Regions from separate parts of the Nonomuraea sp. NPDC049646 genome, predicted to be linked through region 3. Evidence: riboswitches for the same ligand, from Rfam matches in the RefSeq annotation. Region 3 holds a riboswitch; each other region holds the start of a gene.
The links. A riboswitch is a leader RNA that binds a small molecule or an ion and turns the genes downstream of it on or off. The one in region 3 is predicted to bind cyclic di-AMP.
Positions count from the first base shown of each region.

Region 1: linked by a shared signal. The riboswitch ahead of ACIBQ8_RS23275 (C40 family peptidase) and the one ahead of ACIBQ8_RS32125 (coiled-coil domain-containing protein) in region 3 are both predicted to bind cyclic di-AMP.
Region 2: linked by a shared signal. The riboswitch ahead of ACIBQ8_RS47660 (C40 family peptidase) and the one ahead of ACIBQ8_RS32125 (coiled-coil domain-containing protein) in region 3 are both predicted to bind cyclic di-AMP.
Region 4: linked by a shared signal. The riboswitch ahead of ACIBQ8_RS00865 (CHAP domain-containing protein) and the one ahead of ACIBQ8_RS32125 (coiled-coil domain-containing protein) in region 3 are both predicted to bind cyclic di-AMP.

Region 1 is NZ_JBITLU010000007.1:427,269-430,484, forward strand. It holds gene ACIBQ8_RS23265 (M48 family metallopeptidase) at 1-372, opposite strand, end outside; gene ACIBQ8_RS23270 (hypothetical protein) at 384-1,217, opposite strand; gene ACIBQ8_RS23275 (C40 family peptidase) at 1,371-1,853, opposite strand; cyclic di-AMP (ydaO/yuaA leader) riboswitch at 1,984-2,147, opposite strand; gene ACIBQ8_RS23280 (NlpC/P60 family protein) at 2,510-3,216, opposite strand, start outside.
Region 2 is NZ_JBITLU010000028.1:18,221-21,436, forward strand. It holds gene ACIBQ8_RS47650 (DUF2306 domain-containing protein) at 1-325, opposite strand, end outside; gene ACIBQ8_RS47655 (NAD(P)-dependent alcohol dehydrogenase) at 511-1,503, shown strand; gene ACIBQ8_RS47660 (C40 family peptidase) at 1,487-2,077, opposite strand; cyclic di-AMP (ydaO/yuaA leader) riboswitch at 2,108-2,268, opposite strand; gene ACIBQ8_RS47665 (3-isopropylmalate dehydrogenase) at 2,368-3,216, shown strand, end outside.
Region 3 is NZ_JBITLU010000011.1:357,202-360,417, forward strand. It holds gene sigJ (RNA polymerase sigma factor SigJ) at 1-809, shown strand, start outside; gene ACIBQ8_RS32125 (coiled-coil domain-containing protein) at 818-1,795, opposite strand; cyclic di-AMP (ydaO/yuaA leader) riboswitch at 1,801-1,939, opposite strand; gene galT (galactose-1-phosphate uridylyltransferase) at 2,008-3,078, opposite strand; gene ACIBQ8_RS32135 (DeoR/GlpR family DNA-binding transcription regulator) at 3,075-3,216, opposite strand, start outside.
Region 4 is NZ_JBITLU010000001.1:188,185-191,400, reverse strand. It holds gene ACIBQ8_RS00870 (class I SAM-dependent methyltransferase) at 146-964, shown strand; gene ACIBQ8_RS00865 (CHAP domain-containing protein) at 1,018-1,713, opposite strand; cyclic di-AMP (ydaO/yuaA leader) riboswitch at 1,726-1,863, opposite strand; gene ACIBQ8_RS00860 (Gfo/Idh/MocA family protein) at 1,981-2,934, opposite strand; gene ACIBQ8_RS00855 (aldo/keto reductase) at 2,954-3,216, opposite strand, start outside.

The DNA.
Region 1 (3,216 bases), on a different contig from region 3:
GCCCTCGCCGTTGCCTTTTCCGGGGTCGTCCGTGTCCGCGGGGGGCTGGGGGGCGCGGGTGGCGTGGGGGCGGTCGTCGGGGGTTGCGGGCTGGGGGTGGCGGGGGTCCTCGGTGTCGGGGTCGGCGTCCGCGTCGGGGCGGGCGTCCGGATCGTCCGGGTCGTCGGGGTGGCCCGGGGATTCGGGGGGCTGGTTGGTGCCGGACGGCTCCTGCGGCGCGCCGTCGCCGGGCCGGTCGCCGCCGCCGCCGTCCCTGATGGCCACACCGCCGCCGTGCGCCGCCGCGACCGCCGTGCCGGGCTCGTCGGCCCCTGCGGCGACCGCTCCGGCGGGCTCGTCCCCTTCCCGGGGCGGGTCGTTCCGCTCGCTCATCTGCCTCCCCTTCACGCGAGCTGCTGTCGTACGTACTCGCGCCACCGTGCCGCCAGCGTCTCGGCGGTGAGCCCCACGGAGGCGAGCGCCTGATCGACGCCGGCCACGCGGGCATCACGGTAGAGCCGTACCAGGGTCCCGTCACCGAACCGGTCTGCGAGGAAGCGACACGCCATCCAGGCCTCCTGGTACGCCCGCGCGAGCCGTCCGGGATCGGCGGCCGTGGGGGCGAAAGCCGCAGGTCCGGGCAACTCGCTCGGCAGCCGCCCGGCCCGTACGTCGGCGGCGAGTTCGGCGGCGGCCGTCCCGGCGGGGAGCCCGGCGTCGCGGTAGGCCACGTAGTCGGCGAACCCCTCGTACAGCCAGACGGGCAGCCGGTCGGTGCCCGCGGCGACGTGGGTGAGCTCATGGGTGAGGACGACGTCGCGTCCCGTGGGGGTGAGCCGGGCGAAGGAGCCGGGCACGACGATCACCCTGGCGCCGTCGGCCACCGCGGCCAGGCCGTCGAGCGGGCCCGTGCTCGCCAGGCGGGCCGCCTCGGCGTCGGAGTCGGGCACGACGACCAGCGCGCGTACCGGCCGGCCGAGCACCGCGGACACCCGCCGTCCTGCGAGGTCCGCGCGGCGGGCCAGATCGGCCAGCAGGCCGGGGTCGGCGCGGTGCCCCACGACCACGGACCGCGCGCCGCGGGCCACCTGACCGCCGTCGCTCCACAACCCGCGCGCCCCGGCGGGCAGGACGGCGGCGGGCGGCGCGTCGGCGACCACGAGAACCGCCGTCGCCAGCAGCAGGACCGAAAGGAGCCGGCGCGGACCGCGGAGGGACGGACGCACCTGCGAGGACACGGCCCGATGCTAGTAGGCCCACGCCCCTCCCTGCCCCTCCAAGAGACCGGCCCCCGCACGAGACCGGCCCCTTCACGAGACCGGCCCCTTCATGGGGCCGGGCATGCGACAGGCCCCGGCCCGGACCGGGGAGGGTCCGGGCGGGGCCCGTTGTCACGCGCCGGGACGCACCGCGCCGACGAACGACGACTTCCGCCATCCGCCCAGTTTGTCGATGCGCACCCGTTCGCCGGTCCGCGGCGAATGGACCATCTTGCCGTGGCCGACGTACATGCCGACGTGGCCCAGCCCGTTGAAGAACATCAGGTCGCCCGGCTTGAGATTGCGCCAGGAGACCTTGCGCTTGATGCGGGCGAACTGGCTGCTCGCCACGCGAGGGAGTCGCACCCCGGCCTTCTTCCAGGCGTACTGGACGAGTCCGGAGCAGTCGAACGCACCAGGGCCCGTGGCCCCGTACCGGTACGGGTCGCCGACCTGGTGCCTGGCGACGGCGACGGCCCTGCGGGCCTTCGACGTCTGCCGGGCGGCTCTGGCCGCCTTGGCCGACCTGACGGTCTTCGCCGACCTGGCCGACCTTGCGGTGGCCGCCTTGGCGGTGCTGGACACCGCGGTGAGCCTGGCGGCCGATTCGCTCACCGTCTGCGCCCCGGCCGGCACGGCATGGAGAACCGCACCTCCGGCCGTCACGGTCATCGTGAGTGCGACGCCCCTCAGGGCAAGACGGGACAGACGGGGGTTATGCAGGGAGGTAGACAGGATTTCTCCTTGTGTCTTCCACGAACGCCTACCGGGTTAGCTGACGGATTCGGGCCTGGAAGTCGCCCTACGGCGCGATAACGCGCCGATTCACCCCTGATCCCGGGGGATTACGGGATCTTTGGGTCCCCGGCTCCGTGCCTCCTGGCTGCACGGACTCGGCAGGTCGCCGCCCGATGGTTGTGCCTGAACGGGGATATCGGCGGCGACCGCTGGATTTTTATCTGGTCCGCATCGGGGTTCCGATGTCGATTCGCGGTGCGCATGGCTTGCTGACCGCGACGCCAGAAACTACGCCGAAGGTTCAAGATTTGGCAAAGGGAGACACGGCCTGTAAAGATCAGATAAAGGTGTAAGTAAAGGGTGAAACCCCTGTTGGAGCCGAGGGTTCCGTTACCGGTTTGTGACCCTTCTCACACTTCCCGGCACACCTGATTGTCAGGGCCCTTTCACCCCGTTTGTCCCGTTCGTCCCAACGGTCGCGAGCACGCCGAAGCGGCCCGCGATTCCGGTCGCGGACAGTCCCCGGTGGGGATTCAGGGGCGGATCGCTCCGACCAGGGGGCGGCCGTAGTCGGCGAGGCGGACGACCTTGACGACGTCGCCCGTCTGCGGCGCATGGACGATCTTGCCACCGCCCGCGTAGATGCTGACGTGCCCGAGCCCCTCGCTGAAGATGAGGTCCCCCGGCTGGAGGTCCTTGAGGTCCACCTTGCGGCTCGCGCCCCAGGCCCACTGCTGCCACGTCGTACGCGGCAGCGAGACTCCGGCGGCCCGCCAGGCGGCCTGCGTCAGCCCTGAGCAGTCGTAGCCGCGCGGGCCCGTGCCTCCGTAGATGTACGGCTTGCCCACCTGGGCGAAGGCGAAGCCCAGGACGGCGGCCGCGCTGCCCGAGGCCGGACCGGTGTACTTGATGCCGGTGCTGTTGGGGTTGCCCGGGTTGTAGGCCCCCAGCTTGTCCAGGAGCTTCTTCTGCTGGCCGACCAGCTTCAGCACCTCGGCCCGCTCCCGCTGGACGGCGTCCCGCTCCTTGTCGGCGTCGGCGAGCGCGGTCTCGGCGTTGTCGCGCTCGGCCTTGAGCCCCTTGTTCTCGCGGTCGAACGCGGCCAGCTTCTCCAGCCGCTCGCGCGAGAGCTGCCCGGCCATGGCCAGCCCGGCCAGCAGGTTCTCGGGGTCGTTGACGCCGACCATGCCGGGCAGCGAGGTGACGTCCCCGCCCAGCTTGTACGAGTCCACCGCCACCC
Region 2 (3,216 bases), on a different contig from region 3:
CGTCGCCGGCGGGCAGGTCGGAGAAGAGCGTCAGCCACAAGCCCGACAGCGCCGCGACCAGGCCGCACACCACCAGCACCCGCCCCGCCGCGCGGTGCCACCCCGGCCGCCGGGCCCGGAACCGGGCCTGGAACTGGAACGCGCCGAGGACGCAGAACACCAGGGACGCCGGGATGTGCAGCAACACCGGCGCCGGCATGGCGAAGAAGCGCGCGTTGTCCGCCGTGACGGGGGCGCCCGCGGCCAGTTCGGTCAGCCGGAGCGCGCCGGCGACCAGGGGGACGACGCTGAGCGCGAGCAGCCCGGCGGGTGCGATCCATCTCATGCCTGAGAGCGTGCCGCCCGCGCCCGCGCCCGGTCATCGCGCGGACGGCCGGTCCTGATTCGCACCATCGGCGGGAGGGCGGTCGTACTTTCGGCCATCGAGCCGTCGCCTTTCGACCGTTGAGCGTCCGCGCAGGTCGCGCCCACACTGGCGGCACATCGGCGGCAGCACAAGGGAGAAAAGCGATGAAGGCGTACGTCCTGCGCTCGTTCGGTTCGCCCGACCAGCTCGTCCTGACCGACGTCGAGCGGCCCGTGCCGCGCGACGACGAGGTGCTGGTCCGGGTGCGGGCCACGTCCGTGCAGCCCTACGACTGGCACTTCATGCGGGGAGAGCCGTACCTGGCCCGGGTCATGGGCGGCGGGGTCGGGCTGCGCCGGCCTCGCATCGCCGTCCTCGGGGCCGACGTGGCGGGGGAGGTGGAGGCGGCCGGGAAGGACGTCACGCTGTTCCGTCCCGGCGACGAGGTGTACGCGATGTCGCTCGGGGGCGGTTTCGGCGAGTACGTCTGCCTGCGGCAGGGCGAGGTGGCGGCCAAACCGGCGGGCCTGTCGTTCGAGCAGGCGGCGGCGGTGCCGATGGCGGCCAACACCGCGCTGATCGCGCTGCGCGACGAGGGACGCCTCCAGCCGGGCCAGAAAGTGCTGGTCAACGGCGCGTCCGGCGGCGTGGGCACGTTCGCCGTGCAGCTCGCCAAGGCGCTGGGGGCGCACGTCACGGGGGTGTGCAGCGGGCGGAACGCGGACCTGGTGCGCTCGCTCGGCGCGGACGACGTCATCGACCACACCAAGGAGGACTTCGCGGCGTCGGGGCGGCGCTTCGACCTGCTGCTCGACGTGGCGGGCGGACGCCGGCCGGCCGACTGCCGCCGCGTGCTGACCAGGAAGGGCACGTACGTGCTGGTCGGCGGGCCGGCCGGCCGCTGGGTGCAGCCGGCCGGCCACATGTTCGCCGCGCTCGCGTCGGGGCCCTTCGTCCCGCAGCGGATCGTCAGGGCGGACGTCGTCCGCTGCGGGAGCAACAGGGCGAACCTGCTGACGCTGACCGGGCTGATCGAGCGGGGCGCGGTCACCCCGGTCATCGACAGGACCTTCCCCTTCGGCGAGCTCCCGGCGGCCGTCCGCTACCAGGAGGAGGGGCACGCCCCGGGGAAGGTCGTCGTCACAGGGTCGCGGTGAGCATGGCGGGGGCGGGGGCCTTCTGGAGCTGCTTGTAGGCGGCCCAGCGCTTGACGCCCTTGGGGTCGGGGCGTACCGCGCCGACGAAGGCCTGCCTGCGCCATTGCGACAGGCGTTCCTCCTTCACCACGTCGCCGGTGTGGGGGGAGTGGACCATGTAGCCGGGCTTGGAGATCATGCCGACGTGGCCGAGGCCGCTGAAGAACACCAGGTCGCCTGGCTTGAGGTCCTTCCAGGAGATCTTCCTGGAGAAGGCGCCGTACTGCTCCGCGGCGGTTCTGGGGAGCTCGATGCCGGCGTCCTCGTAGGCCCGGAGCATGAGGCCCGAGCAGTCGTAGCCCCGTTCGCTGGCGCCGCCCCACACGTACGGGGTGCCGCGCTTGTCCATGGCGTATTCGAGGGCGACCTTCCAGGCCGGTTTCGGCACGTGCCGTTGCTGGACCTGTTTCACCTGGGGGCCGGTGAGGGTGACGGAGGGGGTGGGGGCGGCCGCAGCGGCGGGAGCCGCGGGGGCGGCGGGAGCGACGGGAGCCGCGGGGGCGGCAGGCGCGAGACCTGCGGCGCCCGCTGCCACCGCCACAAGGATGGCGATGCTAGACAGGGGACTGTCCTTCCACGTGGCCGGCCGGGTTAGCTGACGGGCTCGGGCCTGGAAGTAGCCCTACGGCGGTGCTCCTCGGGGGGAGGCGCGGCCGATTCGCCCCGGGGGGAAAGGTGGGTCCCCGGCTCCACGCAGCGGCTGCGTGGATTAGGCTCGTCGGACTCTAACGAAACGGTCAAAAGGTCGCAATCCCCCCAAAACGGATTGTCCGGTTGTTGAGATGATGTGTTCGTCAGCCGAGACGAGCCGGTAAGGTACCGCCCATGGAGTCGCGTAACATCCGCCTGGCCGTCATCCCCGGGGATGGCATCGGCGCCGAGGTCGTAGCCGAAGGGCTCAAGGTCCTGGAGGCCGTGGGCACGAAGATCGAGCCCACCCACTACGACCTGGGCGCAGCCCGCTACCACCGCACCGGCGAGACGCTGCCCGACGCGGTGCTCGAAGAGCTGCGCGGCTACGACGCGATCCTGCTCGGCGCCGTGGGCGACCCCAGCGTGCCGCCCGGCATCCTGGAGCGCGACCTGCTGCTCAGGCTCCGGTTCGAGTTCGACCACTACGTCAACCTGCGGCCGGTCAAGCTGTTCCCCGGCGTCGAGACCGCGCTGGCCGGCGCCACCGCCGAGCACATCGACATGGTCGTCGTCCGCGAGGGCACCGAGGGCCTCTACGCGGGCACCGGCGGCGTCATGCGCCGCGGCACGCCGCACGAGATCGCCACCCAGGAGTCGCTGAACACCGCCCACGGCGTCGAGCGCGTCGTGCGGTACGCCTTCCAGAAGGCTCAGTCGCGGCCCCGCAAGAAGCTCACGCTCGTCCACAAGACGAACGTGCTCACCTTCGCCGGCGACCTCTGGCAGCGCACGGTCAACCGCGTGGCCGCGGAGTTCCCCGACGTCACCACCGACTACAGCCACATCGACGCGGCCTCGATGTTCTTCGTCACCCAGCCCGAGCGCTTCGACGTGATCGTCACCGACAACCTGTTCGGCGACATCATCACCGACCTCGGCGCCGCGATCGCCGGCGGCATCGGCCTGGCGGCCAGCGGCAACATCAACCCCGAGCGCACCTCGCCGAGCATGTTCGAGCCGGTGCACGGCAGCGCGCCCGAC
Region 3 (3,216 bases):
TCGCCGACACCGAGGACGTGCTGCAGGAGGTGTGGCTGGCCTGGTCCGCCCGGCACCGCAGGCCGGAGGCCGGGCCGGTGGAGAACGTCCGGGCCTATCTGGTGCGGATCGCGGTGAACCAGGCGCTCGCCCGGCGCGCGGACCTGAGCCGCCGGCAGGAGACCTACGTCGGCCCCTGGCTGCCGGAACCGCTGGTCACGGCCCCCGACAACGCCGGGGACGCGGCCGGGGGCGGGGAGTCGCTGTCGATGGCGGTGCTGGTCGTGCTGGAGACCCTGTCACCGCTGGAACGAGCGGTCTTCGTGCTGCACGAGGTGTTCGGTTTCAGCCATCCGGAGACGGCCGGCATCCTCGGGCGCTCGCCGGCGGCGGTCCGGCAGCTCGCGGCCCGCGCGCGCCGCCACGTCCATGCCCGCCGTCCGCGTCACCGGACCGAGCCCGGCGTCCACGCCGAGGTGACCGAGCGGTTCGCCGCGGCGGCACTCGGCGGCGACCTGCGGGCCCTGCTGGAGGTGCTGGCGCCGGAGGTGACCCTGTGGACCGACGGCGGCGGCAAGGGGCCGGCCACCAGCCTGCACCCGGTCCACGGCCGGGACCGGGTGGCCGCGCTGTTCATGTCCGTCGCCGCGACGCTGACCCCGGGCGCGGTGGACCTGCGCTACCGGCGGGTGGCCGGCGACCCGTGCGCGCTCGTCTTCTCCGGCGACGGGCCGCTGGCCGTGGTCGTCGTCGATCTGACGCCCGAGGGCGACCGGATCGCCGCCGTCTACTCCGTCACCAACCCCGACAAGCTCACCGGCGTCCGCTGAGCCCGCGGCTAGTTCATCGAGATGTGCACGTGGTCGTAGTGGTTCTCGGTGATGCTGCCGCGGTCGGACATCGCGCGCCAGCCCGAGCCCTGGTTGATGCGCTGCTTCCAGATCACGTACTTGACGCCCAGCTTGGCCTTGTTCTGCAGCGCCCAGGCGGCCAGCCGGTCGCCGAGCGCGTTGTTGTCGGCGCTCGGCATGGTGCCGCCCGTGCTCATCATGAAGTCGCAGGCCCGGCCGAGCGGGTGCTCGCCGCTGGAGCCGGACCGGAAGCAGCCCACGTCGTACGGCAGCGAGAAGTTCTTCTGCACCTGCGCGCGCATCAGCCGGGTGCGCGGCGTGATGTTGTCCGAGCCGGACGGCAGCTCGGGCGCCCAGCTCCCGTCGGACTTCTTGCCCGGCCCGAACGGCACGAGGTCCTGGAGCTTCTTCTTGATGTCGTCGATGACGTCCTCGGCGTCGTCGCGCTGCTCGGCCACCTCCGCCGTGCCCGCCTTCAGCTCCGTCGCGAGCGCGGCGGCGGCCGCGGCGGCCTTCTTCTGGTCGTCGCGGGCCTTGGCCACGCTGTCGACGACCGCCTGCTGCTCGGCGGTGAGCTGTTCGAGCACGGCCGCGCCGTTGCCGTCCGGGGTCAGCATGAAGCCCGGCAGGGAGGCGTCGCGGCTCTGGTAGCGCATCCGGGCGATCTCGGCGACCCGCTGCTCGGCCGTGGCCACCGCCTGCTCGGCGGCGGCGAGCCGCTGCTGGGCCGCGGTGGCGGCCTCCTGGGCCTTGGCCAGCTCGACCCGCTTGAGGTTGTACGTCTCGATCAGCTTGTCGACCTTGCGGTTGAGCTGCTTGAGCTGGGCCCGCAGCTCCGCCTCCGACGGCTTGGGCGCGGCCGCCGCGGTTCTTGGCACGAAGGCTGAGGCGGCGGCCGGATGGACGAGCAGGGCGGTGGCGGTGATGAGACCGACGGCGAGACTCGCGGGGGACGAAGCCGCCACGTGGTAGTTCCTCTCCCTCTGCCGGCCGGGTTAGCTGACGGGTTCGGGCACGGGAGTAGTCCCTACCACTTGCGCGGATTCACCCCGGATGCGATGGGTCCCCGGCTCCCGGGCAACACGCCCGGGATTAGGCGTACAACGACCGTTATGGCCGATGTCTAACGGGATATTAGTGGTAGATCACGAGTCATGCGACTTTAATGAGAAACCAATTAGTGATCAATTCGTGATCGCAACATGCGTGCCGCCTCCTCCGGCAGCACGTCGTTGACGAAGGCCCCCATGGCCGACTCCGAACCCGCCAGGTACTTCAGCTTCCCGGGCGCCCGCCTGATGCTGAACAGCTCAAGGTGCAGGTAGGCCAGCTCCCGGCCGTACCGCACCGGCGCCTGGTGCCAGGCCGAGATGTACGGCATCGCCACCCCGAACAGCGCGTCGAGCGCCCGCAGCACCGAGGTGTACAGCGGCGCGAACGCGGCCCGCTCCTCCTCCGACAGCGCCGCCAGGTCGGGCACCTGCCGGTGCGGATACACGTGCACCTCGAACGGCCAGCGCGCGGCGGCCGGCACGAAGGCCGTCCAGAGCTCGTTGGCGGCCACCACCCGCGTCCCGGCGGCCTGCTCGGCGGCCAGCACGTCGGCGAACAGGTTGCCGCCGGTGTGCCGCGAGGCGGCCCCGAGCTGGAGCTTGGTGCGCGGGGTCACGTAGGGGTAGGCGTAGATCTGGCCGTGCGGGTGGGGGAGCGTGATGCCGATCTCCTCGCCCCGGTTCTCGAAGCAGAACACCTGCTCGACGCCCTCGATGCCGGACAGCTCGGCCGTGCGGTCGGCCCACGCCTCCATGACCAGCCTGACCTGGGCGTTGGAGAGCCTGGAGAAGGAGGAGGAATGGTCGGAGGTGAAGCACACCACCTCACACCGCCCGACACCCGGCCGCACCTCACTCAGGCCGCCGACATCCCCGTACGTCCCAAAATTTCCGGAGAAAGAGGGGAAGCGGTTCTCGAACACCACCACGTCGTAGTCGTGGGCCGGGATCTCCGACGCCCGCGTGGCGGACGACGGGCACAACGGGCACTCGTCGGCCGGCGGCAGGAACGTCCGCGTCTGCCGGTGGCCGGCGATCGCGATCCACTCCTCGGTCAGCGGGTCGTAGCGCAGCTCGGAGGCCACCGGCCGCGGATCGAGCGGCCGCCGGTCGATCGCGCTCCGGTCGGCGTCGTCGCGCCGGTCGAAGTAGATCAGCTCTCGGCCGTCTGCCAGGTGGGTGATGGTGCGCTTCAAGGCGTGCCCTCCGCGATGATCAGTTCTCCGGCCCGTTCGGCCAGCTCGGTGCGTGCTTCCTCGGGCAGCCCCGCGTCGCTGATGACCACGTCGGCCTCGGTCAGCTCGGCGATCGTGCTGATGCCGACCGTGTTCCAT
Region 4 (3,216 bases), on a different contig from region 3:
CCTTCCGTCCGCGGCCCCCGGGCGGAGCCGGCCTCGCCGAAGCGTCGAACGGGCGCCGGCCGGATCGACACGCGGGCGCGGACCGTCCGCCTCCAGGCACCGTACCGGTCGTGCGGCCGGGTGGCCGATGTGCCATCCTCGCCCCATGCACCAACCCGCACAAGACGCCCCCGTCCCCAACCGGGCCCTCTGGGACGAGCGCGCCCGCGTCCACGGCTCCACCTCCGCCGACCGGTTCTACGACGTCGACGCCTTCCTCGCCGGCCGGCAGACCCTCTACGCGCTCGAACGCCGCCTGGCCGGCGACGTCGCCGGCCTGGACCTGCTCCACCTCCAGTGCCACTTCGGCCTGGACACGCTGAGCTGGGCACGGCTGGGAGCGCGGGTGACCGGCGTCGACTTCTCCCCGGTGGCGGTCGCCCGCGCCCGCGACCTGGCGGACAGGGCCGGGCTGGCGGCCACGTTCGTGGAGGCCGACACGCAGCGGCTGCCGGAGTCGCTGGCCGGCGGCTTCGACCTGGCGGTGGCCACGTACGGCGTGCTGTGCTGGATCGGCGACCTGGACGCCTGGATGCGCGGCGCGGCCATGGCGCTGCGGCCCGGCGGGCGGCTGGTGCTGGTCGACCTGCATCCGGCCTACGAGACGGTGTCCTCGCTCGACCCGCTGGTGGCCGACTGGCCCTACGGCGGCGGCAAGGCCCACCGGGAGACGGTGACCGGCACGTACGCCGACGCCGCGGTGGTGACCGAGGCCCACGAGGCGGTCGAGTACCCGCACTCGGTGGGCGAGATCGTCACGGCGGCGGCGCGGGCCGGGTTCACGGTGGCCGAGCTGGGCGAGCACGTCGAGACGGAGATGGACCCGCGCGGCCTGCTGACCCAGGGCGCGGACGGCCGGTACCGGTTCCCGTTCGGGGACTCGCACCTGCCGATCCTGTACTCGCTGCTGGCGGTCCGGCCCTGAAGACGCGGCGAGCGCGCGTCCTCGTGCGGGACGCGCGCTCGGAGCGGGGGAGGTCAGCTCGCGTACTGGGGGTATCCGTAGCCGACGACCTGCGACTTCGGACGGACGCGCTCCTCGACCTTGCCGTTGCCGGTGTTGCCCTCGATCGTGGAGATCGTGCCGTCGCCGTTGTCCTTGACGACGAAGCCGACGTGCTGGATGGCGTCCAGGCTCTTGCTGCCGCCCCAGGAGAAGAAGACCACGGCTCCGGGCCTGGCCTCGGCTCCCCAGCGGTCGTTGGCGGCGAACCACTTGGCGTGGGCCACGGTCCAGGCGTCCCAGCCGACCTGCGGGCGGGCGCCGGTGTGCTCGCCGACCCAGGAGACGAAGATCGAGCACCAGGGGGCGTTCAGGTACATCGCGCGGGTGCCGCCGTCGCGGGCGATGGTCTCGGCGGCGCGCTGGGAGTCGGCGTACCACTTCTGGAACTTGGTGCCGCCGCCGTAGGCGTTCTCGGAGGTGCCGACCTGGGCCTTGGCCATGGCCAGGACCTGCTGGGCGGTGACGTTGACCTGGGTCTCCTCCGCCTTGCGGGTCTGGGCGGCGGCCTGCGGCGCGACGGCCGAGTGGCCGGTCGCCGCCGCCGGGCCCGCGCTGTCGGCGGCCGCGGCGGTGGCGTGGGCGCCGATGGCGGAGGCGAGGATGGCCGCGCCGAGCGCGGCGTGGGCGTAGGTGATCTTCGGGGCACGGATGGGACGGTGCTTGGCCATCGAGGGCATTACTCCTTGCTTCCATGCCGCTTACCGGGTTAGCTGACGGGTTCGGACGTGGAAGCTGCCCTACGGCACCGAAGTGCCGATTCACCCCAAAGGACGTGGGTCCCCGGTTCCGCCCGGAGGCGGATTCAGCGGTCACAGGACGATCCTGTGAAATGTCTTGCGATGGTTGGACAAAGCCGGACAAACCGGACGTCTGCCGCGAGATGCCCCACAAGGTAATACATCGGGCAAGAGTGTGGCAAATGCCTAAAGGTCCAGCTAGGAGAGTTGTGCCCGTGCTTCGGCCAGAAGCCCCATCATGGCAAGGGATTCGTCAAGCGGCATGATCGCGCTCTCGGTGCGGCCCTCGATCGTGGCCGCGCGCACCTCGCGCAGCTCGCCCGCGTACCCGTTGTCGGCCGGGTCGAGCACCAGCTCCTCCGTCTCCATCGACGGCCCCGACAGCAGCACCCGCCGTGGCGCCCAGAACGGCGCCGCGATGTCGGCCCGCATCGACGTGCCCACCACGCTCGCGTCGTTGGCGTGATGGGCCAGCAGCGAGACGTCCACCAGGGCCCGCCGCCCGTCCGGGTACAGCAGCAGCCCGCCGGCCTCGGCGTCGACCCCGCTGGGCGCCAGCGAGCCGGCCATCCGCAGCTCCGCGGGCATGCCGAGCAGCAGCTGCGCCAGCCCGAACGGGTAGATCCCCAGGTCGAGCAGGGCTCCGCCGCCCAGCTCCGGCGCCCACAGCCGGTGGGCGGGGTCGTAGGGCAGCGCGAAGCCGAACGAGGCCCGCACCGACCGGATCTCACCGAAGCGCGGATCGGCCGCCACCCGCTGGATGAGCGGGTTGAAGCGCATCCACATCGCCTCCATGAGAAAGACCCCGGCCGCGCGGGCCAGCGCCACCATGCGCTCGGCGTCGGCCACGTCGGCCGCCAGCGGCTTCTCGCACAGCACGGACTTGCCCGCCGCGATGGCCGCCTCGGCCACCTCCAGGTGCTGGGCGTGCGGCGTGGCGACGTAGATCGCGTCGACGGCCGGATCGGCGCACAGGGCCTCGTAGGAGCCGTAGGCCGACTCCGCGCCCAGCTCGTCGGCCAGCGCCCGCGCCCTGAGCGGGCTCCGCGAGCCGACGGCGGCCACCCGCATGCCGGGCTCGGCCACGATGGCCGCCCCCACGGTACGCGCGATGCCGCCGGTCGCCGCTATTCCCCAGGTGAAATCTCGCACGACCGAGATCGTAGAGCGCTCAGGTCAGGTTGAACGAGTCGGGGTCGGGCCCGATCCGCCGCCCCGCGTTCATCGCGCCGATGGCCGCCATGTCCTCGGTGTCGAGGATGAAGTCGAACACGTCGATGTTCTCCTCGATCCGCGACGGCGTGACCGACTTGGGGATCACCACGTTGCCGAGCTGGAGGTGCCAGCGCAGCACGATCTGGGCGGGCGTCTTGCCGTACTTCTCCGACAGCACGCGCAGCGCCGGGTCGGCCAGCAGCCCCTTGCCCTGCCCGA